3 regions of the Bacillus sp. V2I10 genome follow, and region 1 is predicted to be linked to each of the others. Evidence: riboswitches for the same ligand, from Rfam matches in the RefSeq annotation. Region 1 holds a riboswitch; each other region holds the start of a gene.

What was found. A riboswitch is a leader RNA that binds a small molecule or an ion and turns the genes downstream of it on or off. The one in region 1 is predicted to bind cobalamin.
Region 2: it holds a riboswitch for cobalamin, as region 1 does, so the genes downstream of both, QFZ72_RS13700 ((2Fe-2S) ferredoxin domain-containing protein) here and QFZ72_RS24405 (ribonucleoside-diphosphate reductase subunit alpha) in region 1, are expected to answer to the same signal.
Region 3: it holds a riboswitch for cobalamin, as region 1 does, so the genes downstream of both, QFZ72_RS10550 (DUF4430 domain-containing protein) here and QFZ72_RS24405 (ribonucleoside-diphosphate reductase subunit alpha) in region 1, are expected to answer to the same signal.

The regions. Positions count from the first base shown of each region.
Region 1 covers NZ_JAUSYV010000001.1:4,823,034-4,830,997, reverse strand. Annotated here, with positions in the region: gene QFZ72_RS24405 (ribonucleoside-diphosphate reductase subunit alpha) at 1-2,026, opposite strand, end outside; cobalamin riboswitch at 2,225-2,407, opposite strand; gene dat (D-amino-acid transaminase) at 2,655-3,491, shown strand; gene nhaC (Na+/H+ antiporter NhaC) at 3,555-4,946, opposite strand; gene QFZ72_RS24390 (hypothetical protein) at 5,337-5,618, opposite strand; gene QFZ72_RS24385 (universal stress protein) at 5,875-6,393, opposite strand; gene QFZ72_RS24380 (transglycosylase domain-containing protein) at 6,741-7,964, shown strand, end outside.
Region 2 covers NZ_JAUSYV010000001.1:2,723,925-2,731,888, forward strand. Annotated here, with positions in the region: gene QFZ72_RS13670 (helix-turn-helix domain-containing protein) at 154-975, shown strand; gene QFZ72_RS13675 (DinB family protein) at 994-1,452, shown strand; gene QFZ72_RS13680 (energy-coupling factor ABC transporter ATP-binding protein) at 1,542-2,384, opposite strand; gene cbiQ (cobalt ECF transporter T component CbiQ) at 2,410-3,192, opposite strand; gene QFZ72_RS13690 (energy-coupling factor ABC transporter substrate-binding protein) at 3,217-3,492, opposite strand; gene QFZ72_RS13695 (energy-coupling factor ABC transporter permease) at 3,493-4,251, opposite strand; cobalamin riboswitch at 4,398-4,592, opposite strand; cobalamin riboswitch at 4,912-5,101, shown strand; gene QFZ72_RS13700 ((2Fe-2S) ferredoxin domain-containing protein) at 5,228-5,602, shown strand; gene cobJ (precorrin-3B C(17)-methyltransferase) at 5,998-7,620, shown strand; gene QFZ72_RS13710 (sirohydrochlorin chelatase) at 7,644-7,964, shown strand, end outside.
Region 3 covers NZ_JAUSYV010000001.1:2,076,966-2,084,929, reverse strand. Annotated here, with positions in the region: gene QFZ72_RS10580 (histidinol-phosphatase) at 58-870, opposite strand; gene QFZ72_RS10575 (M23 family metallopeptidase) at 937-1,794, opposite strand; gene QFZ72_RS10570 (hypothetical protein) at 2,219-3,361, opposite strand; gene sigX (RNA polymerase sigma factor SigX) at 3,358-3,894, opposite strand; gene QFZ72_RS10560 (cob(I)yrinic acid a,c-diamide adenosyltransferase) at 4,180-4,758, opposite strand; gene QFZ72_RS10555 (ECF transporter S component) at 4,830-5,345, opposite strand; gene QFZ72_RS10550 (DUF4430 domain-containing protein) at 5,360-5,779, opposite strand; cobalamin riboswitch at 5,946-6,148, opposite strand; gene QFZ72_RS10545 (ATP-binding protein) at 6,239-7,964, opposite strand, start outside.

The DNA.
Region 1 (7,964 bases):
AATCTGGAGCAGTAACAGGTATTTTATAATCCTTTTTCTCTTCAGAGTACATTTTTTGGAAAATTGGATCGATGCTCGCTGTACTGCCTGCAAGAATGGAGGTTGAAGCATTTGGCGCCACCGCCATTAAGTAGCCGTTGCGAAGCCCTTTTTCCATTACCTGCTGTTTTAATTCATCCCATGGCATATTTTCGGATGTGTAATCTCTGCTTTCGAAATACTCTCCGGTATGCCATTTTGATCCCTCAAAAACTGGATAGGCTCCTTTTTCAGCAGCAAGCTTCATACTTGCCTGGATCGTGTAAAAGGCAATCTCTTCATATAATTTGTCAGCATACTGTACGGCTTCTTCGTCTTCCCATTTCAGACGTTTTAAAGCAAGCAGGTGATGCCATCCGAATGTTCCAAGGCCCACTGCGCGGTATTTCTGATTGGTGAGTTTAGCCTGCATCACAGGTATGTCATTGAGATCAATCACGTTATCGAGCATTCTGACCTGGATGGTAATAAGGCGCTCCAGCACTTCATCACCCGCAGCTCTTGCCAGATTAATAGATGACAGATTACAGACAACAAAGTCCCCCGGCGTTTTAACGGTGATGATTTTGCCGTCTTCTGTGAATTGCTCATCCATAGTCGTTGCACTCTGATTCTGAGTGATTTCTGTACATAGATTGCTGCAATAGACCATGCCTTTATGTGAATTCGGATTGCTGCGGTTTACTTCATCACGATAAAACATGAATGGGGTGCCTGATTCAAGCTGGCCTTTCATGATGCCTTTCATAATTTCAATAGCAGGTACGGTTTGTTTAGATAGATCAGGATGATTAACGCATTCCCAATACTTATCGCGGAACGAGCCGAAGCCTTTTCCTTCATCATAGAAATCTTCTAAGGAATACCCCATCACTTTACGGACTTCATGCGGATCAAATAAATGCCAGTCGCCGCGGTTTTCCGCCTGCTCCATGAAAAGATCCGGCAAGCAGACACCTGTAAATAAATCGTGAGTTCTTAAACGTTCATCGCCATTATTCAGCTTTGAATCCAGGAATGAAAAGATATCTTTATGCCACACATCCAAATAGACAGCGATTGCTCCTTTTCTTTGACCGAGCTGATCTACGCTTACTGCCGTATTATTCAGCTGCTTCATCCATGGGATTACACCGGATGAGACCCCTTTAAAGCCTTTGATGTCACTTCCGCGGCTGCGGATTTTTCCTAAATAAACTCCAATGCCTCCGCCTGACTTTGAAAGATTTGCAATATCTGTATTGCTGTCAAAGATTCCTTGCAGACTATCATCTACTGTATCTATAAAACAGCTCGACAGCTGGCCAACAGGCTTGCCGGCATTTGAAAGCGTCGGTGTAGCAACGGTCATGTACAAATTGCTGAGTGCCCAGTAAGCTTCTTTGACAAGCTGCAGACGATGCTCTGTCTTTTCATTGGCCATTAGTGTCATGGCAATGACCAGATAACGTTCCTGAGGCAATTCAAATACTTTTTTATCAAAATCTCTTGCTAAATAGCGGTCAGACAGAGTGCGAAGTCCAATATATGTAAACAGCTTGTCTTTTTCCGGCTGAATGATGGATGAGAGGCTTTCTATTTCTTCATGTGAATAAGCGTTAAGCAAATGCGGACTGTATATGCCCTTATCAGTGAGTGTTTTGATCAGGTTCAGAAACGAATCATATCCATTATGCTGATTGCGGTTGAATGCAGCTTCCTTATAAAGCTTTCTTAGATAAATGCGAGCACAAAAGTAAGTCCATTGAGGCTCAAGCTCACTAATATTGGAGAGGCCTTCGAGAATAAGGAGATTGGAGATTTGGGATGTTGTGTATTCGCTGCGGCCTTCGATGCTTTGGATGATTCTTGTGCTGTAATCATCCAGGTCAAGCTCTTTGAAGTCGTGTCCGATTTCATCTATGAAGTTCTTAATCCGTATTTCTGAAAATGGGGATTTTTCAAGTGTCAGTTCATTAAAAATAATAGTTGCCATTGTGGTTGCCATTTGACATCCTCCTAAAAAAATAATAAAGAAGCGCAAGCGCCCTTGTCAGCTCCTGGTTCTGAACGGGGAGCTGAATTTTTATGTCTAAAAAAAATCCGCTCATAGGATCATGAGCGGATCAAACGATAGAATAAAAGGGTGCAAGCAGTCCTGTTATTAACCATCGTTTCATCTCCTCAGTCCCCGAAGAATTCGAAACTATCTAGCAATCAAATGGCAGGTCTCCTGACTTGTGATCATTCTGTGCTGAGTCCTTCCCATACTTCAATCTCGTACAGTGGTAATCTCAGTTCGTCACACTTACAGTTGCGGGGACAGTTCCGGATTTGCACCGGATTCCCTTTTAAGCCAATAAATTGGCACCTTTACTTGCTGTTGTTTTTCAATATGTAGTATTGTAGTTTTAATTAAATATCAATATGTTGTGTTTCTGGCTAATTTCATAATAATGGACAGGAAAAGAAATTTCAACTTAAATCTGCTAAAAATTCAAATAAAATTGTAAAACCATTTTACAGACCAGCGTGTTTCATCATAACATAGGGAGAGGAAGTTTTTCATTCAATCTCATTTATTCGATCCGATTTATTTTTGAAACAGCCTTCAATCTAAACAAAGGAGCTTTTATATGTACATACTTTTAAACGGTGAATTTAAACAGAAAAACGAAGTATCTATTGATTTTGAGGATAGAGGATATCAATTCGGGGATGGTGTGTACGAGGTTATCAGAGTATATAATGGCTCATTTTTTGCGATGAAAGAGCACATGGAGCGATTTGTAAGAAGTGCAAAAGAGATTAAAATTGTGCTGCAGAATACAGCAGAGGAATTAACGGTGATGCTTAATGAGCTGCTTCGGAAAAATCAAGTGCAGAATGGTGCGGTCTATATGCAAATTACACGGGGCGTAACAGGGAGGAAGCACCTTTTTCCCGGGCAAGACGTTAAGCCTCAAATTGTGGCCTATCCAATTCCCTGTTCAAAACCTGCAGCAGAGCAGGAAAAAGGAATTAAATTGCATTTGATGGAGGATGTCCGCTGGCTACGATGTGACATTAAAAGTTTGAATTTGCTTGGGAATGTCCTTGCCAAGCAGGAAGCTTTTGAAAATGGGGCATATGAGGCTCTGCTGCACAGGGGCGAGCATATAACAGAAGGCTCTTCATCCAATTTTTACGGAATAAGGAACGGTGTGATTTATACTCATCCTGCTAATAACTTGATTTTAAATGGCATCACACGAATGAAGGTCGTTGAGCTGTGTGAAAAAAATGGTTTAACGCTAATCGAAGAAATGATCGAAGCAGATGATCTTGTAAATCTTGATGAAGCGTTTATTACATCAACAACCAGTGAAGTCATCCCTGTAACGGAGATTAACTCCCTGAAAGTTGGGGAAGGGGTGCCAGGTCCTGTTACGAGAGAACTTCAGAGGCTGTTTGAAGAAATGATCATTGGATAAGATGCCTGTCCAAAATGGAAAAAACCGCTTGAAGGCTCAAGCGGTTTTATTCATTCATTATACTTATGCAGCTAATTGCTTCTCAGGCTTCTTTCTGCCTGGCAAAAAACCAAATAAAATACTCAATATTGGAGACAAGTATAGGAAGAAAGCGAATGGAAGGTACTCTATGACATCAACTCCAAGTGTTTGCGCGAAAAATGCTCCGCTTACTCCCCATGGAATTAATGGATTGATGAGTGTACCGGCATCTTCCAGAGATCTTGATAAATATTTCTTATCAATGTTCATTTTTTCATAAGCATCTTTGAACGATTGACCGGGAATTAAAATGGAAAGGTACTGCTCGCCTGTCACTAAATTTACCCCTATCGCAGAAGAAACTGTTGCAAGGATAAGCTGACCTTTCTCTTTGATCCGCATAATCAGTCCTTTTAAAAGTGTTTGAATCAGCTGCATCGTATCCATTAATCCTCCTAAAGCAAAGGCGATCATGATTAATGAGATTGACCACATCATGGACTGAAGTCCGCCGCGATTCAGCATTTTCTGAACCGTTTCTTGTTTAATGTCAAACGCTGTGCCATTTTGCAGGACATTCAAAAATTGAGCAAAAGAAGCGCCGTCCTGAAGCAGGATTCCTGTTGCTCCTGCAGTCGCAATCCCTGCAGCAAGAGCGGGGATCACGGGAACTCTTGTGATGGCAAGGGCAATTACGATCAGGGGAGATACTAAAGTCAATAGACTAATTTGGACATGCTGTTGCATGACAGAGATAATCTCCTGAATATTTTCAAGTGTTGCAGCGTTTATCGTTAAAGTCGTCCCTAAGTACCAAAAAAGGAATGCCGTAATTAAAAAGGCTGGGATGGTTGTTTTCGCCATATGCCGAATGTGAGTGAAAATATTGACGGCTGCTACACCTGATGCAAAGTTCGTCGTATCAGACATCGGAGACATCTTATCGCCAAAACATGCCCCGCATATTACAGCTCCTGCTGCCCACTCGACCGGAACTCCAGCTGCAATCGCAACTCCCATGAGAGCAACCCCCACTGTACTCACTGTTGTGAAACTGCTCCCTACTAAAGAAGAAATAATTGTACAGCAAATAAGTGTAAGAATGAGCAGGGAACCTGGATCGATGAGATTCAATGCAGATATCATCACAGTAGGAATGGTGCCGCTAAACATCCAGGCACCGATCAGAATCCCTATTAAGGCAAGGATAATTATTGGCTGAACGCCATTTTGGATTCCTTTTACTAAACCGGCTTCAATCTCTTTCCATGAATATCTATAAATGAAGGCAACTCCGCTTAATAAAACGAGACACAGCATCAGCGGCAAGTGCGGTTCTGTTTTTAAGTAAAATAGACTGATAAAAATGATGACAATCATAGATAGAAAAATCATGACTGCAGTTCCAAATGGAACGATTTTGGAATGATTCATAACTTGTAATTCCTTCCTTTTATACTTGAACGCTTTTATGCTTTTGTGCATAAAAGTATTATATCAATCTATTAACTTATGTCAACTGGAGAAAAATAGTAGGGAAAACTTTCAATGAGAAATCTCATTTACTTACCTAAAATGATATTTTACTTGCCGGAATAGCACATTTACTTGCGAGTACCGAACAAATACTGGCCGATTTGAAAGAAACACTTTCTTTTTTCCATATTCCTACTAAATAAAGAGACACAAAAACGCATAGACAGATTTGAAGATAAAAGGTAAGCATACTTTAATGGATCGAAGATGCAGTGAACCATTATAGTTCAAAACGAATGAATTTATCTTTACGGAGAATCAGAAATACAATAAAAAGAAGAGCAGGCGTCAACTAGCCTGCTCTTCTTTTTTGTATATATACAATGTATGATCATCACCATAGTGGAAATGTATGTTGTGGCCATTACTATTTAACACAGGGATTAGGGTGTTGTGATACTCTTCATCATGAACATCCCTAAAATGAAGCTTCAAAGCTTTATTCGTCATAGAAACTTTACCGCTCAGCAATTCAAGATTCTGAGCATCTTCAATTGACGCACGGAGAAGATTTGGGTTAAGAATAAAGTATTCATGAATGTCATATAAAACAATATTTAAATTACTCATCAGCTGTCCTCCTGAATATAGATAATTTATTTATACCCAAAAGAGAAGGGGGGCATACAGCTCTTCTAATAAGTCAATTGCAGCGATTATTTTTTTTGAGCTCGTATATCAACAACCTTGGTAACGATTCATACACCTTCTAATTTTGTTCTGCGGTTCCTATTCAACTTAATGTTTGCAGATTTTGTAACATCAGATACTGAAAAGATTAATGAAGACAAAAAAACGAATGCATAAGAGCATTCGTTTAAAATAGTTATTTTGCGATCAGCACGGAAATAGCTGAGTTATGGGACACTTTATCGCTTACTCCGCCAAACAGCAATTTTTTGAGGCCGCCTGAATCTCTGCTGCCCATAACGATTAAATCAGCATTTTTTTCTTCTGCATAATTCAGAATCGCATCTGATGGAGAACCTGATAAGATTTCAATCTCTCCAATAGCCTGATTCTCATCCATTTTCATCCTGATTCTTGAAACCATTTCATCTGCATTATCAAAATAATCATGCTGGGTGTGAGTTTGATCGAGCCGATGTGACGGTTCAGGCGCGACCGGGTAGTTTTGCAGATTGTCTGTCAAATAGCCATTGGCAGGTGGACTTGGCATAACGGGCTGAATTCCTCTGGTGTGAATGGCATGTTCTTCTTGGTAAACGTGAACGACAGTCAGCCTGGATTCTAATTGTTTGCTCAAATCTATTCCTGTTCTTAAAGCTGCCTGATTTTCATCCTGTCCATCATAAGCTACCACTATATGTTTAAACGTATTCATTTTATCAAATCCTCTCTAGAGAAAATGTGTTTATAAATAAATACCCTTTTTCTGAAAAAATAATCAATTGTCATATAGAAAAAGATTTTATAAAGAATTTAGGGCCGGACAGACACATTTTTTCCTAAATAGGCGTACACCTTTGATAATTAGGGTAATAAGTAGAAGGATTTATTTTTAAATTATAAAAGAATAGAATTGGGCGCATGATGTCTAGCTCTATTACCCAACTCCCCGGCCAGAACAAATCCGGCAAAAAAATCAAACAAGGACATTTCTGCCGGATTCTTATCTGTCTGCCGGAGCTAAACGGGCACTTGCGCTTTTCTATTTTCAGGGGGTTACTCATGGTCAAGTCACTATTTTCAATTAAGGGTGTTTTTACGAAGCTGATTATTTTCTTGCTGCTGGCAATCATCCTTATGTTTATGGTACATAATGTAGTCATCGCATCACAGGATGTCAGCAAATTAGAAGAAAGAGCAAATGCGCCAACTATTATTTATGATCAAAATGGCAAGATTGCAAGCAAAATTTCAACCTCTAAAAATGAGTGGGTAGATTATCAGGATGTGCCGGAGTATTTCTACGAAGCTCTTCAAGCGACGGAAGATCAAAATTTCTACAGTCACGGCGGTATCGATTATTTCGGCATTATGCGCGCTGCCTTTAAGAATGTGGCGGCCGGAGGAGTAGTTGAGGGAGGAAGCACACTCACTCAGCAACTTGCCAAAAATACGCTGCTGACTCAGGATCAAACGTTTAAACGAAAATTCGATGAGTACTTTATTGCAAAAAAGATTGAAGAAGAATATTCAAAGGAAGAAATTTTAGAACTCTATGTCAATAAAATCTATTTCGGAGAAGGAGCATGGGGGCTGAAAAGAGCAGCTAAAGTTTATTTTGGAAAAGAGGCTGCTGATCTTACAATAAATGAATCTGCTATTTTAGTAGGACTTATTAAAGCGCCGACGCACTATTCTCCTGTGAAAAATCTTGAGAAATCATTAGACCGCAGGGATGTTGTCTTAAGTTTAATGAAAAAAGAAAAGTTCATAACGGAAGAAGAAATGAATGAAGCGAAAAATGAAAAAGTCGTGCTCGAAAGAAAGGAACTGGATGAATATAAGGGACGCTTTCCATTCTATGTGGATCATGTCATTGAGGAAGCCATTAAAAAATATGGCCTGACTCAAAATGAAATTTTAGCTGGCGGCTTTGAAATTCATACAGAGCTGCGTCAGGATATGCAATCATCTATTGAAGAGGTTTATAAGAATGATGCTAATTTTCCTGAGAGTCAGAGTGATCAGCTCGTTCAAAGCGGAGCCGTTCTCGTCAACCCTAAAACAGGAGGAGTACAGGCACTTGTTGGAGGAAGAGGGGAGCATTCATTTAGACAGTTTAACAGGGCAACTCAGCTGAAAAGGCAGCCTGGTTCGACGATGAAGCCAATTGCTGTTTATACACCTGCCTTGGAAAACGGAATGGACGTTTATTCAAAATTGAAAGACGAACCGCTTGATATAGACGGTTATTCACCTAAAAACTTTGACGGAACCTATCATGGC
Region 2 (7,964 bases), 2.1 Mb from region 1:
ATTATAAAAATCACAGTAAGCAGAAAATGCCGAAAAACACATGAATACATAGGATGATGACTTTATTTTAGAACCTTTGTCGACTTGCAGGAATCCTCTTATACCCGCCTCGAATGATATAGCAACAAAAAATTAGAAAAGGCGGGGTTTTAAATGGGGAAAACATTAAATATTTCAAAGGTTGCTTCATTGCTTGGGGAATCTTCTTATATTTTAAAAATGTGGGAACTGGAATTCTCAGCATATCTGGATATCGAGAGGGATCATAAAAATGCACGTGTGTATTCGCCAGAAAATATTGAGGTGCTTCGTAAAATTAAGCACTTAAAAGACAGTCAGCTTGACCATGAAACGATTATTCAAATGCTGAACATGAACGGGAAATCTGAGACTGCTGCAGCAAAGGCTGATACAGATATTGAACTTTCAGCAAAGAAAAATATAAAGGTTGCGCTTGAGGAAATCTTTAATTTAATCGAAGAAAAAGGGAAACAGGATATTTCTATTTTGGAGCTGAAAATGGATCAGCTGGAGCTGACGCTGATTGATGAAATGAAGAGAACGGTCAAGCAGGAGCTTGATGTGCATTCCAAAACTCAGCTGAGTGCTGCAAAAGGTCAATTCTCGGCGCTTCATAATAAGATAAATGAACAATCTAAAGTTCAGCTGAGTGCTGCAAAGGGTCAATTCTCAGCCCTTCATAAAAAGCTTAATGAACAATCTAAAGTTCAGCTGAGTGCTTCTGAAGGACAATTTTCCGCGCTTCATGATAAGCTTGATGTGATCCATGAAACGTCAAGCAATGAAAGGGATATGTATCAAGAAGAAATCAGATACGAACGGGAGCTCGCCAAAAAACATATTGAAATTCGCGAGCAAAAGTTTCTTGCGTTTGTTCAGCAGCATCAAAAATCGAGAGATGAACGTAAATATGGCCTTTCTATGCTGAAGCAGTTCATGGGATTTGCTAAATAACTTGCCGGAGGCCATTTAATGAATTCAAAATTGATTAACCATTTTCTATCACACCGAGCTGTAACACTGGAATTAATATCAAAAATGCAGCATGATAACCCTGAATTTAAACCTGCTGAAACATCCATGACGACGGAAAAACTGATTACTCATATGCTGACTTCGATGTACAAATTTACAGCTGTAGTGAAAGCAGGAAATGCACAGCCGCTCATGCAGGAAGCAGAAATAACGGAAACGAACCTGCTGAAACTTGCAGAGCTCTATACGGAAAAAACGGTGCAGATCCTTGAATCTTTAACAGATGAAGATTTAAATCAAGTCATTGATTTAACAGATGTATTCGGTTTCAAAGTTCCCGGGTCCGCACTAATTAAAATGGGAATTGAGCATGAAGTAAATCATAAAGGAAATCTATTTGTATATGCTCGCATGCTTGGACATAAAGAACTGCCGATGTATGTTAAGAAAAATTAATTAGAAAAGCATTCGATGTCCCTGAACATCGAATGCTTTTTAATGAAATAATTAAATGTAAATCATACCTATTAACGGACCCTATCAAATTAGCATTTATTTAATGTACTCATTATTTCAAATAACTCTTTTTTGGATTTAGGATAATTTTTTTGTGAAAGAAGTTTTGTTTCAGCAAGGTTTTCAAAAATCTCCATCACCCAAGGCTTTTCTAAATGACTTTGTTGGATAGCTTCTGCATTTTGAAATACTTCTTCAGGAGAACCCTGCGCAATAATCTTTCCGTTATTTAAAATAATGACTTCATCAGCCCATTCATAAGCAAGATCAACATTATGGGTAGATAGTAAAATCGTACGGTTTTCATTATTCAAGTTTTTCAGTAACTCCATAATTTTCATAGAATAATAGGGATCAAGCCCTGCAGTTGGCTCATCCAATATCATTAACTCTGGATTCATTGCAATAATTCCTGCAATTGCAACTCTTTTCTTTTGGCCGATACTTAAAAAATGGGGTGGTTTATCTTTCAAAGATTCCGTTTCTGTTAAAATCATCGCCTCGTGAACTGTTTTTTCTAACTCTTCAGGAGACATTTCTAAATTCTTAGGGCCAAATTTGATATCTTCATAAACACTTGATGAAAAAAGCTGAGTCTCAGGATTTTGAAAGACAATTCCTACCTGTTTGCGAATTTGCCGGATCTCATTACGTGTATACGTTAGTTTTTTCCATTTGAATTTAATGTTACCGTCCGTTGGTTTTAAAATACCATTTAGAAGCAAGAACAATGTTGATTTTCCAGCTCCATTATTGCCTATTAAGGCAATCTTCTTCCCATGCTCAATGGATAATGAAATATCTTTTAACGCAATAGTACCATCTGCATATTTATAAGTAACATTTTCAAACGAAAGGATTGGTGATCTCACTGCTGATGCCCCTTTTAAATTTTCATTAAATCTTCTTTGTTAAAATGGCTATTGCAAAAAGTGCTGCCATGGAAAGAATAATTCCTGCGCAATGGAAGCGATTATACTTCAAATTCAATTCCACTTCATACAAACCCTCATCTCCGCCGCGGCTGTCTATTGCTATTTGCAATTCTCTGGCAGAACGTATCGATTTAATAAAAAGACCAACGATAAGTTGTGCGATAGAAGATATCCAAACTCTATAATTCTGATAACCCAGTCTGCTGGATTGTGCAAGATAGATTTCATGCATATTATCCAAAAGTACAAAGATAAAGCGATAAGTCAGTCCCACTAATTCAATAAAAAGTGCCGGAAGGTTTCCTTTTTGTAATACCCAAATCAACTGGTGCAGAGTTGTAGTCAGAATCAGGAAGTACAAACAGCTCACGCATGCTAAGACAGTTGCAGCGAGATGGTAGGCCTGATTTATACTATATGGGCTAACATATAGTTGCCATGATCCCATTTGAATACTCCATATTGCATTTAAGATTTTGCTATTCGCAGGAGCAATTGAAACGAGAATGGCAACTACGCTGGAAAACAGAAAAAAAGAAGGTAACAGAAGAAGCTTTACATAGGAATAAAATGGTATTTTCGCCCCTAAAACAATGCCTGCACTCATCAAAATAAATGTTAGATAAGCAATACATATATTCTTTGTAATGATCGTAAATAGTAAATAAGAAAAAGCAAACCCGACCTTCTCAATTGGATGAACATCTTTTAATGCACTAGTATAAGCATAATCATCGATTTTCAACATAGGATCCCTTGTTTCTGCTCATTATTTAGAGGAATATTTCTTCCTGGCACGACCAAATCCGATTACATAACCAATGACAATCGCCCCAGTCGCAGCCTGTAAAGAAAATAGTAAACTTTCGATTTCACCGCTTGGCGGCTCCCAAATGGAACTGAACCAAGGCTCATAAGCAGGCGCAATTTCCTCAATAACCTCTTCTGCTTGACCGTCAGCCCCGCCAAATTCAGCATCTTTTTGAAGATATAAGGGAATAATCGCCAACACAATAACGAATAAAAACAAAATAAAATTTTTCATTTACCTAACCTCCTTAACAGCAGGAAGTTGATTTAATTCAGGCATATTATATTTTTGAAGTAAATTCATAACAATAACCGTTAATAATCCTTCACTAATTGCTAACGGAATTTGAGTAAAGGCGAAGATGGCGGCAAATTTTGAAAAAGATGCTGCAAATCCGCCCACTTCAGCTGGAAATGCTAGCGCTAATTGGACTGAAGTAACTAAGTATGTACCTAAATCTCCTAGCATAGCTGCCAAAAAAACAGAAACTGCAAACGATATCTTCATTTTTCTGCTGATCTTAAAGATCGCATATGCTAACAACGGACCTGCGACTGCCATGGAAAAAGCATTTGCCCCTAATGTTGTCAAACCGCCGTGCGCTAATAACAATGACTGAAATAATAGAACGATCGTACCCAATACACTCATTGCTGTAGGTCCAAACAATATGGCTCCTAAACCTGCTCCAGTTGGGTGAGAGCAGCTGCCTGTTACCGAGGGAATCTTTAAGGCAGATAATACAAACGCAAAAGCAGCAGACAGGCCAAGCATTGTTTTCAATTCAGGGTTTTCTTTAAGCTTCTTACGTATAGAACGCAAGCCGACAAGTATGAAGGGAAGTGTTGCAGCCCACCAAAAAACCGCCCAGCCAAAAGGCAAAAAACCTTCCATGATATGCATAGCATAAACTTCTTCGTACGAATTCAGCCAAAAATAACTTGATAATCCAAGCAGCATGATAAGTGAAACCCGCCATGATTTTGTTTTCATCCTTAATCTCCCTTAAAATAGTTGTTGCCAAAATAAAAAAGCATTTAAACCCACTAGAAGTTTAAATGCTTACAAGACAATGGTCCGCCCGCATACAGACACATCAATATCCCTTCGCACACACCTCCCTATTTCCCGTAGGTCACATTATGTTCTTTATACAGGCAGGTCTCCTGACTCATCTTCACTGCTTCCTGCGTCTTCCCGCTTTTTAAAAAGCAGTGACATTATGCAGGTCGCTCAGATTTACAGTGGCGGGAACCATGTCGGACTTACACCGAGCTTCCCTTTTAAGCTATACACATTCTTTCACATGCATGGCACCTGTTAAGATTGGTTAATTTGTCTATACCTTACTATAAGGTTTAGCAGTTGTCTATTTATTTTTATATAATTTAGCGTGAACAATATAGGTTTTGTGTCCTTTTTAAATTTAGTATTAAAGTTTCTTTTTCTTCGGGGGAACGGTGAAATGAATAGCAGGGGAAATGGCTTATTTTAATGTGATTTGGCGCTTCCGTTTTATCCGCCAAAATAATTGGACGGATTTTTTTGTTGTCCGATTTGTTAAAAAGTAGTTTGCTAATTTCTGAATTCTTGTTTAATATGAATATCGAAATAGACAAATTTATGAAATAATAATAACATTAAGAATAATAATTAAATAAGTTAAAGATAGGTTCAAAAATCTTACCAAGATTTTGATCAAAAGGGAAGTACGGTGAAAAGCCGTCGCGGTACCCGCCACTGTAATGGGGAGCTATATTGCAAATGTCACTGATAGTATTCGGGAAGACGCAATAAAGCAATGAACCTTAGTCAGGAGACCTGCCTATCTTTTACGCATACCTACGGGCTTATAGGTAGATGTGTAGTAGAAAATGCTATGTTCTTTTGCTATGTATTTTTTGTGCACCTCTATCTATATAGGGGTGCATTTTTATTTTTTTAAAAATAATAGACTGGAAGTGCTAAAATGACAACTTGGAATTTGAGGGAAACGAAACATCATGTATTGATTTGCAATGGCAGCAGCTGTATGAGGAAAGGAGGCGAGGAGGTAACGCAGGCGATTAGGGAGGAAGTCGCAAATATGAATCTTGATGCCGCCATACATACGACAAGAACACGCTGTAACGGAAGATGCAAGGATGCTTGTGTTGTCATTGTGTATCCTGAAGGAACATGGTACAAGGCGATTACTCCGGAACTAGGCAGTAAAATCGTACAGAAACATTTGGCAGGGGAAGAAATTTTAGAAGAAGCCGTTATTTACAAATATAATCAACAAGGTTTTGCTGCTCCTGAAAAAACAGAGTGTGTAATCGGAATATCCAAACCAATAAAATGAGGCGGTTAACTTGTCATCTTTAAGTTTCCTAATTTAGCAGCATGAATTTGATTTGAGATTTGGAATAAAAAGGAGATCAAGTATGCCTTGGGAGATCACACCCTTATGCGGATTAATGGACTGTTTCCACTTATGTTAAATGACGGATTCCTCAAACAACTTTACATACACTGAAACTTACGGTTAGTTTCACACTTATTTTTGATTTTTCGTCAACAAGAGAGTTTATGAATATGGAATTAGAGCAGGATGAAAACTCTAATTCCATTTATTACAGATCTCACTGGTGTTGCAGACGGTTGGAATGCCATTTTTTTCTGCATATAATCTCGGAAACGTTTAGGTTAGGGTTCGTTATTTTAATGTTGGCTGATAGTTTGAAAGGAGGAGTATACATGCGAGGGAAGTTACTTGTAATTGGGTTTGGACCTGGAAGTTTTGAACATATGACAAATAGAGCTCAGGAAGCCATACAAGAGAGCGACTATATCATTGGATATAAAACATATGTTGAGTTAATAGAAAATCTCTTAACCGATCAAGAAATTATTAGTACAGGAATGTCTGAGGAAGTAAGTCGTGCTCAAGCAGCTGTTCGTCTTGCTGAAGAAGGAAACATAGTTGCTGTCATTTCCAGTGGTGATGCAGGTGTTTATGGGATGGCAGGCCTGGTCTATGAGGTATTGATTGAAAAAGGCTGGAAAGAAGAAACAGGTGTAAGTGTTGAGGTTATCCCTGGTATATCAGCCATTAATTCCTGTGCTTCTCTCCTAGGGGCACCAATCATGCATGATGCATGTACGATTAGTTTAAGTGATCATTTAACACCATGGGATCTAATTGAAAAAAGAATTGAAGCGGCAGCACAAGCTGATTTTGTTGTAGCTCTGTATAACCCAAAGAGTGGACGCCGCACAAGACAAATTCAAGAGGCACAAAGGATATTATTACACTATCGATCACCCGATACACCTGTTGGGCTAGTGAAGAGTGCATATCGTGAGAGCGAAAAGATTGTGATAACTGATCTTGCCCATATGCTTGATTACGATATCGGAATGCTGACGACTGTAGTCATTGGGAATTCGTCTACGTTTTTTTACGATAATAAAATGATTACTCCAAGGGGGTATCAAAGGAAGTATACATTAAATACAAATGAACAAAGATTAAAGCCGCATGAACGCTTGAGACATGAAAATGAACCATGGGCACTCCATAAAGGAAAGAATGAAGCTGATCATAGTATTGAAGTAAATACTAAACGTGATATTCATTCCTCCTTACAATTAGCTCTAGAAGCTCTTAGTAAAGTAGAAGATGTACCTAAAAGTATTCAAGAAAACAAGACTGTTAATAATCCAGTAGTATCGATCTTTGAATTAGCTGTAAGTCCAGGAATCGCAAATAAGAAGTTTACACCAGACCAAATGATAACTCTCGCTGAGGTAGTCGGTGATGAGGGGACAATGGAATATACGCCGCACCATCAAATATATTTAAAGATTCCAACTGCGAGTCCTGAGGTCATTACTCAAAAATTAAGAGGTGTAGGTTTCCTATTAGAACCTATTGGTGATGTTTTTCAGCTGAAAGCTTGTGATTTCTGCGAAGGTGAGAAAAAGGATTCGATTCCTCATGCTGAAGAGTTACACCAAAAGCTAAGTGGACTCGAATTGCCTAAAGAGCTGAAGCTTGGCTTCAATGGTTGCGGTATGGCGTGCTTTGGTGCAGTAAACGAAGACATTGGAATTGTTTTTAGAAAAGGAAAGTTTGATTTGTTTTTGGGAGCGAAAACGGTAGGGAGAACAGCTCATGCCGGACAGCCTGTGGCGGAAGGAATTGAGCCAGATAAAATAGTGAAGGTAATTGAAAATATTATATACGAGTATAAAGAGAATGGTCATCCAAATGAAAGATTTTTTAAGTACTTTAAGCGTGTTGGAAATATTCAAGGCTATACCTATAAGGACATGACACCGAAGATAGAAATCGAACCAGCTCCATGTGGAGACTAATTTAAAGGGTAGGGGAGAAATATATGAAAGCTGTTTTACTAGTTGGACACGGAAGCCGGGATTCAGAAGGAAATGAGCAGGTAAGAAAAACAATAGAAGATTTAAAACCGCAACTCGACCGGGAGCTTTTAATCGAAACGTGCTTCTTAGAGTTTGAAACACCTACAATTGAACAAGGCATTCAAACGTGTGTTGAAAAAGGGGCAACAAGTGTTTTTATTATTCCAATGATGTTATTAGCAGCTGGACATTCAAAGATTCATATTCCAGCAGCCATTGATGAAGCAAAAGTAAAGTATCCAGAGGTTCACTTTACATACGGAAGACCTTTCGGAATTCACGAG
Region 3 (7,964 bases), 2.7 Mb from region 1:
TAATTTTTTACACACTAAAAAAGTGCTATTTCAAATGAAATAACACTGTTCACACGATTATTTAAGAGGCACTTCTTTTCGTTCCCCTTTTTGAAACGTCATTAATGAAGAATAGCCGACTTTTTCGGCAAGGGCAATGGCCTGGTCATAATCCGCACCTACGTCACCAGGTATATGAGCGTCAGAAGAAAGGACGATCGGAATGTTTTTCTGGAAACAAAGCGATAGAAGCCTCTCATCCGGATACAGTTCCCCAACAGGTTTTCTTAAGCCGGCTGTACTGATCTCAACACAGGTTTTCGAAGAGGAAAGGGCATCTGTTGCCCGTTCATACTGCTTCATTAAAAATTCTTCATCGCCTGGCACATATTTAAAAATCTTTACTAAATCAAGGTGACCCACAATATCAAATAAGTTAGACTGTGCAAGAGTTACGACCTGATCGAAGTATTTTTCATACACTTCATTCACATCACGCCTGTCCCATTCATGAAGAAATTCTTTTAAGTCAATGCCAAAGTCATCAACCCAGTGGATTGAACCTATTACATAATCAAAATCATATGTATCAATGAATCTTTTCATCTCGGCATGCTTTCCTGGCGTATAGTCCATCTCAATAGACATTTTCACATCAATTCCGTGATTCCAGGCCTCTTTAAAAAGATCAACATAGTCCTTCATATCATAGTATCGTCTCTCTTCAACCCATGGATTGCTTAGTATATCTTTAGTCTGATAAAAATGATAGGCATGCTCTGAGATTCCAAAGTGCTGAATGCCTTTTTTTGCAGCTTCATCTGTGAATTGCTTCAAATATTCAAGTGTCAGGCTGCCTCGTTCTAAATGATTGTGATAGTCTGTGCGCATCGTCTGCCCCCCGCAAGTTTTGTCCATTATAACTTTTTTTGCGCAGTGTGACAATGCATTTTCCGTTTATTCTGAAGAACTGGAATGATTAGAAATTTTTAAGTTCTGATAAGGAAATATCGCTTCCGTTTTTAAACGATTTTCTTTTTTCAGCTGCTGAACAGAAACTTGAAACTCATCTGCAATTGAGAAAAGTGTATCTCCCTTTTTAACTGTGTATGTTTTAAGTTTCGTCTTTTCTTTTACAATTATCCCTTGGCCTATTTCCAGACTGTCTGAAGTAAGCCCGTTCAGCCCTTTTAAAGCTTCAACGGAAAGACCGTATGCCTTTGAAAGCCCCCACAGCGTGTCCCCTTTTTTCACAGTAATAGCAGCTGGGTTTTTCACTTCAGCAGAGGCGGGCTGAGAAAGGACAGGCACTGGTTCAATCTTGTTTGCAGCCACCATTAGAAATGGATCAACAGCATTTTTTTTATCGTAGGTCCACTTTTCCTTATGTACTTCAAAATGAAGATGTGTCCCTCTGGAAACCCCGGTATTTCCGATAATGCCAATTTCCTGCCCTTTCTCCACTTTAGCAGTTTCCGAGACTGACCTTTTGCTTAGATGAGCATAGACCGTTTCATAGCCTTCAGGATGATGAATAAATACAACATGTCCATATGTATCTGAATAATAGGATTTCGTAACATGGCCCTCCTGCACTGACTGAATGGTTGTGCCTTCAGGAGCTGCAATATCAATTCCTTTATGCTTGCCGCTTCTTGTTCCAAATGTATCTGTAATCGTACCCTTTATCGGGCTTGACCATTTTACAGCATTTGCTCTTTCTTCGGCCTTTGCCTGCGTTCCGCTTACGAATAATAGAACAATGCATACTCCGATTAATAATGCGATTGACAATCTTCTTAACAAATCTAACATAGCTTCCCCCTAGATACTTGTTTGTCAAAAAATGACCAATACTAGTATTATGCAGTGATTTCCATTTCATACATGAAGATTGCCTTTACAAAGACCGTCCTTGTTTTGATAAGTGCGGGAAGCAGGATAAATCCTGTATTTTTTCTATAACTTTATATCATAATTAAAATTAGATTTTTTTTATGAAACTGCTTGTTTCTCTTTTTAAGTTTGCTTGCTGCCTCTATTAAGGCGAACCTGCCTTAAGCTTGTTTTGCCCTTCTTTTTAAATGCGAATTATGATTATTCAGCGGAAAATATCAGCTTATTTGCGAAAAGGCTCTTCTTTTCAGCAAAATCGTGAAGTTACCAGGCTCGGCAAAATCCAATAAAATAAAATGAAAAGAAAAAACCGCAGCATACCTGCTGCGGTCTTCACATCTCTTTATTCTTTTAAATCGACTGGATTTGGAGAAAATGGCACAGGCACTGCCTCTGTAACATCCATCTCTCCGACTCTATCTACATTTATTCCTTCAAACTTCACATTCTCATATCCAAACTCTTTAGCTGTCATTAGGATGGCTTCAAGCATCAGAGTATCTGTTTCATTATCATCAATTGTTGATTCATCTGTAAACTCAATTGTTACGTTATGATTTTTTTCTTCAATCTCTTTAATGACCACTGTTTTTTCGATGACAGGCTTAAGCCCGAGCGTTCCATTGCCTTTCATTGCGGACAATGCCTCAGACAGCTTTTCGAATGGGAGCAGGGATGGTGCAAGAAGTTTAGGCGCTTCAAGGCTCTCTTGGTATAGGAAATAAGCTTTTCTTTTGAATTTGTCCAGTTTCATTCCTTCCTGGAAACCATATGCACCAAGCTCTATACCTTTCTCTCCGTTTTTATAGTACTCTGCTTCTTCCACGCCCTGCCAGCGGAAGGACTCTTCAATGCCTTCTGTAAAAAGTTTGTTGTCCGTTTCTGAAGAGGACTGAGCAAAAGAATTTTCGTTCACGTCGATTAAAAGCTTAGAAGTCGTCCCTTCCGCATAATCAAGGTTAGTTCCCGTTAAAGAAGAAGAACTCAAGCCGAGCTGTGCTGGATCAAATGCTGAAAGAGCCGATTGAAATAATTTCAGATAATCTTCACTCTTCTCCATTTTAACGCTGACTGGAATCATGTTTTGAACTTGCTGATCAGGATATGCAAGTGTGACAATTGAAACCTGGTCTTCGGGACGGGCAACAAATGTGGTTTTTTTAGACTGAACGTAAAGGTTAGATTCACTCTTTAAACTTGAGTCCTGTATGGATTGCTCTGCTTGTTCATAACTTGCTTTGTCAGTGCTTGAATCTGATTTGCTTTCGTTTACTCCGAGCTGATTAAGGAAGTATGGCGATATTAATAAGAGTATGATAAGTGCGGCAATGCTTGCGAAAGCAGGTGTCACCCAGGGCTTTCTGTGTTTATATTCTTTTTTCGGCAATCGGGCATAAATTTCAGCAGAAGTCCGTTTATCTTCAATCGCAGGAAGCTTTCTTAGGGCTTTTGCAATTTGTTCTTCATTCCAATTTGATTTGTTCATCCCTTTAAAATCCCCTCCTCCCTCACATTATGGTCAGCCAAATGTTTTTTTAATGCTTTTAATGCTCTGTGCTGTGTGGTCTTCACCTTACTCTCAGTAAAGCCAAGTGCAGCCGCAGTCTCAGCAATGGACAGCCCTTGAAGATAACGGAGAATGATGACAGAGCGCTGGTCTACTGTACAGCTGTCAAGAGAACGGTATATTCCCTGCAATTCTTCATTTTGAGCGGCAATTTCCTCGGGCAAAGGATGAACATCCTGAATTTGCTGCCGGTCCCAGTCAAATGTTTCAAGAATTCTTTGCTTTAATGTTTTTTGCTTTCTGAAAAAGTCGATGGCAACATGCCGTGCTATAGAAAAAATCCACGTTTTTTCACTGCTTCTGCCTTCAAAGCTGTCATAGGATTTTAAAATGCGGATATATACTTCCTGAACGAGGTCTTCAGCCTGCTCACGATTTTTTACCATATAAAATAAGAATTGAAAAATATCTCCATGATATTTTTCATAGATCCTCTGAAAGGCCTCTTCCATGAATGTACCTCCGATCACACCATTAGTCGATTTTCTTTTATAAAAAGTTACATATTATTCACTAATTCCATTAAGAAAAGCGCAAGCGCCCGTTTAGCTCAGGCATGACAGATAAGAATCCGCCAGAAAAGTCGGGTTTTGACTTTTTTTGGCAGATTCGTTCTGACACGCGCTCTAGGCGCCGGAGCCGAACGCAGATATCTTTATTATATAATCCACAGCCTTTTTACTTTTATAAATTCCTGAACGTATAAAAAGGAAGGTGCTCCCTTCCTTCCAGCTATTTTATGACTGTTTAGGCTTCGTAAATACGATTGCGCTTCTTTCGTATTCTACATCTTTAGAGCCAAGCCTCGCATTCGCAACTCTTGCAGCAGCAAAGAAGTAATCTGACAATCTATTCATATATGTTAGCACGTGTTCATTAATCTCCGTCTGCTTCTGCAGGGAAACGATGCAGCGTTCAGCTCTTCTGGCTACTGTTCTTGCTATATGTATCGCCGATGCTGCCTGTGTGCCTCCGGGAAGGATAAAGCGCTGCAGCGGAGGAGCTTCAGCAGAATAATGATCGATTCTTTCTTCTAAAAATGCAATCATTTCAGCTGTTGTTTTATAGGGATGCTTCTGTTTGCCATGTATAACCGCAAGATCGCTGCCGCAATCAAACAGCTCATGCTGGATCTTTTCAAATTCATGATACAAGTCAACCAGTTTTTCTTCATGAAGCCACGTCATGGCAAGACCGACAAATGAATTTACTTCATCAATTGTGCCGTATGCCTCGACTCTTAAGTCATCTTTGTCGACACGGCCGCCAATTATACTTGTTTTCCCTTTGTCGCCAGTTCTCGTATACAGATTCAATTTTAAGCAGCTCCTTTAGGGTTTAAAATAAAAAGAGCGAATCTTATCGCTCTTTTATTTTACCATTTTTCTTATTGCATTGTTATGCCATAATCCTTCTTATTCAAGTAATACTCAAACGTTTTTCGCATAACAGGATAAAGCAGAAGAAAGAAAATTCCATTTCCGATTGCATGTGCGGTATCAAAAGGCAAACCTGCAAGGTAATAAGCTAAGCCATGGTCAGTTAAAACAAACATATTCAGTGATACAACAAACCCGAATAGATAACCCGACAATACAGAAATGGGTGTAAAGATGATCAGACGATTTGATTTCACATATTTGCCTAATAGACCTGATAATAACGCGAGTGTACCCCATGCGAGCATTTGCCAGATTGTCCATGTCCCCATTCCGAGCAGCAAATTGCTCAAGAAGCAGCCTAATACGGCTACAATCATGCCATTTACAGGACCAATTAAGATAGAAGTAATCAGAATAATCGCTGTCATTGGCTGGACGTTCGGAACAAATTGAAAGGCCATTCGCCCTACAACTGATAAAGCAATCAGCAGGGAAAGCAGACTGATTCTTCTAGTTGTCATAACGTGATCCAGGATTACTCATATTTTCTTAAATCGAACTCTACTTTATCTCCATCTTTCAGCTCGATTTCATTAGCACCAGTCATCGCATCTTCGCCATTTACGATTAAGTGCCAGTAGGTTTTATCCTTATCGCTTGCCATCATTCCATCAATTCCGCTGATGAACCCTCCAGCTTCTTCCACTTCAAAATTCGCTTTCATTGCATCCATCAGAGTCTGCCCTTCTTCAAAAGATACTTCTTTTGAATCAACTTTCTCTGCCTTTTCGTTTTTAGTCAGTGTTACAACAGCTTTTGTCTCTTCTGTTTTTTCTCCATTTTCAGCAGCCTGCTCTGATCCCGGAGCTTCCTTCTTCGGCTCCTCTGCTGTATTTCCGCATGCTGCAAGCAGCGCTAAAAAGAAAACGGATAGTAAGCTTAAAAATTTATTCACAACAAATCTCTCCTTCTTCTGTATGTATCTATTTGGTGAATCATGAAACCACAAAACAAAAAAGCCCATCTGCAGATGGGCTTAATAAACGGCATAATAAGATACAGATTGTATGCAAAGAAACATAAATCCTGCCGTTTCTATGCTCAACCCCCGAAGAATACAAACAATGTAAGAGATTCCGGCAGGTCTACTGACTTTTGCTTCATTCTCCACTTGAACCTTCCCATATAATAAACAGCAATAGAGCCATCTAATTATACAGTGGTTTAACCCAAAGTTTCGTTGGCAAATACAGTTGCGGGGACAGTTCAGGCATTGCACCTGATTCCCTATTAAGCGTAAAGCACCTATATCTCAAAATATACAATTTTATTAATTCAGTCTTATTTTACATAAAATGACTCAGGTCTTCAACAGAAATTTCATTAGGTGTTCCTTATGAAACAAGAATTTTCGTCACGTTCTATCAGAAAGACTGCTTTTTCGAGGCAAATAGAAGCTGAAGGCTGTACCTTCATTTACCTTGCTGTGCACATTGATCGTGCCGGAATGGGCATCTACGATGTTTTTTGCAATCGCCAGGCCAAGGCCGGTGCCCGAACGGCCTCTAGTTCTTGCTTTGTCCGCTTTATAAAACCGTTCAAAGACAAAAGGCAGATCCTCTTCTATAATACCTGTACCTGTATCTTTTACGTCTATTTTCATGCCGCCAGCAACGGTTTGAACATGAATTTCAACAGATCCCCCTTCAAGCGTATGTCTGATCGCATTATCAATAAGATTCGTCAAAACCTGCTCAATCTTATCGGGATCCAGAACAAACTCAGGGTCTTCTATTAAAAATGAAGAGGTTAACGTGATTTTTTTGTCCCTTGCAAGTCCCTGGAATTTTCGGTTGATTTTTTCAATAAATTCATAAATCGAGATTCGTTCTAAATTCAGAGAAATGTGACCGGCTTCCATTCTTGCCAGATCCAGTAAATCATTAACAAGTCTTCCCATGCGCAGTGATTCATCGTAGATTACCTGTGCAATCTCCTTTTTCTCTTCCTCAGAGCTTGCAATGTCATCGACTATCGCTTCACTGTATCCCTGCAGCATGGCAATCGGCGTTCTCAGCTCATGACTGACATTGGCAATAAAATCCTTCCGCAGCTTATCTAGCCTTCTCTCTTCTGTCATATCTCTGAGAACAGCAACTGCACCCCGAACATATGACTGGTTATAGAGAGGGCTCATGACCATCACCCAGCTCCTGCCCTGAAGATTGACCTCGACTATGTGTTCTCTCTCTGTGTTGACAACTCTTTGAAATAATTCTTTTGCTTCTGGAGGGATTTCCTCTCCCTCATTGATTTGCATTTTTTGTTCGTAGTACCAGGACTGAAGAAACCGTTCAGCAGGGGGATTAGTCACGAGAATCGTCCCGTCAATATTCAGCGTAATGACTCCGTCTGCCATACTGCTTAAAATACTGGTTAAATGTTCTTTTTCCTGGTTAAGTGCATTGATATTGAATTTCAGCTGCCTGCCCATTTGATTAAACGCGACGGCAAGCTCGCCAATTTCGTCATGACTTAAAATCGGCACCTTCGTATCAAACTTTCCGCGTGTAAGCTCCTGCGTTACTTCCCGCATTTTTCTTAGCGGATAAGTGATTCTTGTTGATAGAAAGAATGCGAATATCGTTGTTAATACAATGGCAATACCTGCCGCAAGCAGAATATATTTAGTCGTATGCTTTGTTGTTTCGTGAACAGCAAGCAGCGACTGCGACATAAACACTGCCCCGTTTTCCCCATTTTTCAGCTCATAGGGTACGCCGACGACCAGCACTTCCTCGTTATTATCCGAACTGATCTGCTGCTCTTTTGAGAGTTCGGTGAGCTTGCTGACATTTTTTTGATTTGCAAATACTTTAGACAGCTCGCTGTCATTCCGAATATCCTCCATTTCAAAAACAGGGGTACTGTCAAATTTCTTTGGTGAAAACCAGTATTTGTTCTGATCTTCGACGATGATGATGCTTGTAAGTTCATCGGCCAGTTCCCATGAGATTGACCTCGCCAGTTCCTGATCTTCATGATTTTCAAGTATAACCGAGATTTTGTTGGCTAATTGTGTAAGCTCCCGTTTGGCCTCGTCCACATGATAATTTTCAATGAATTCTAGAAGAAGCACA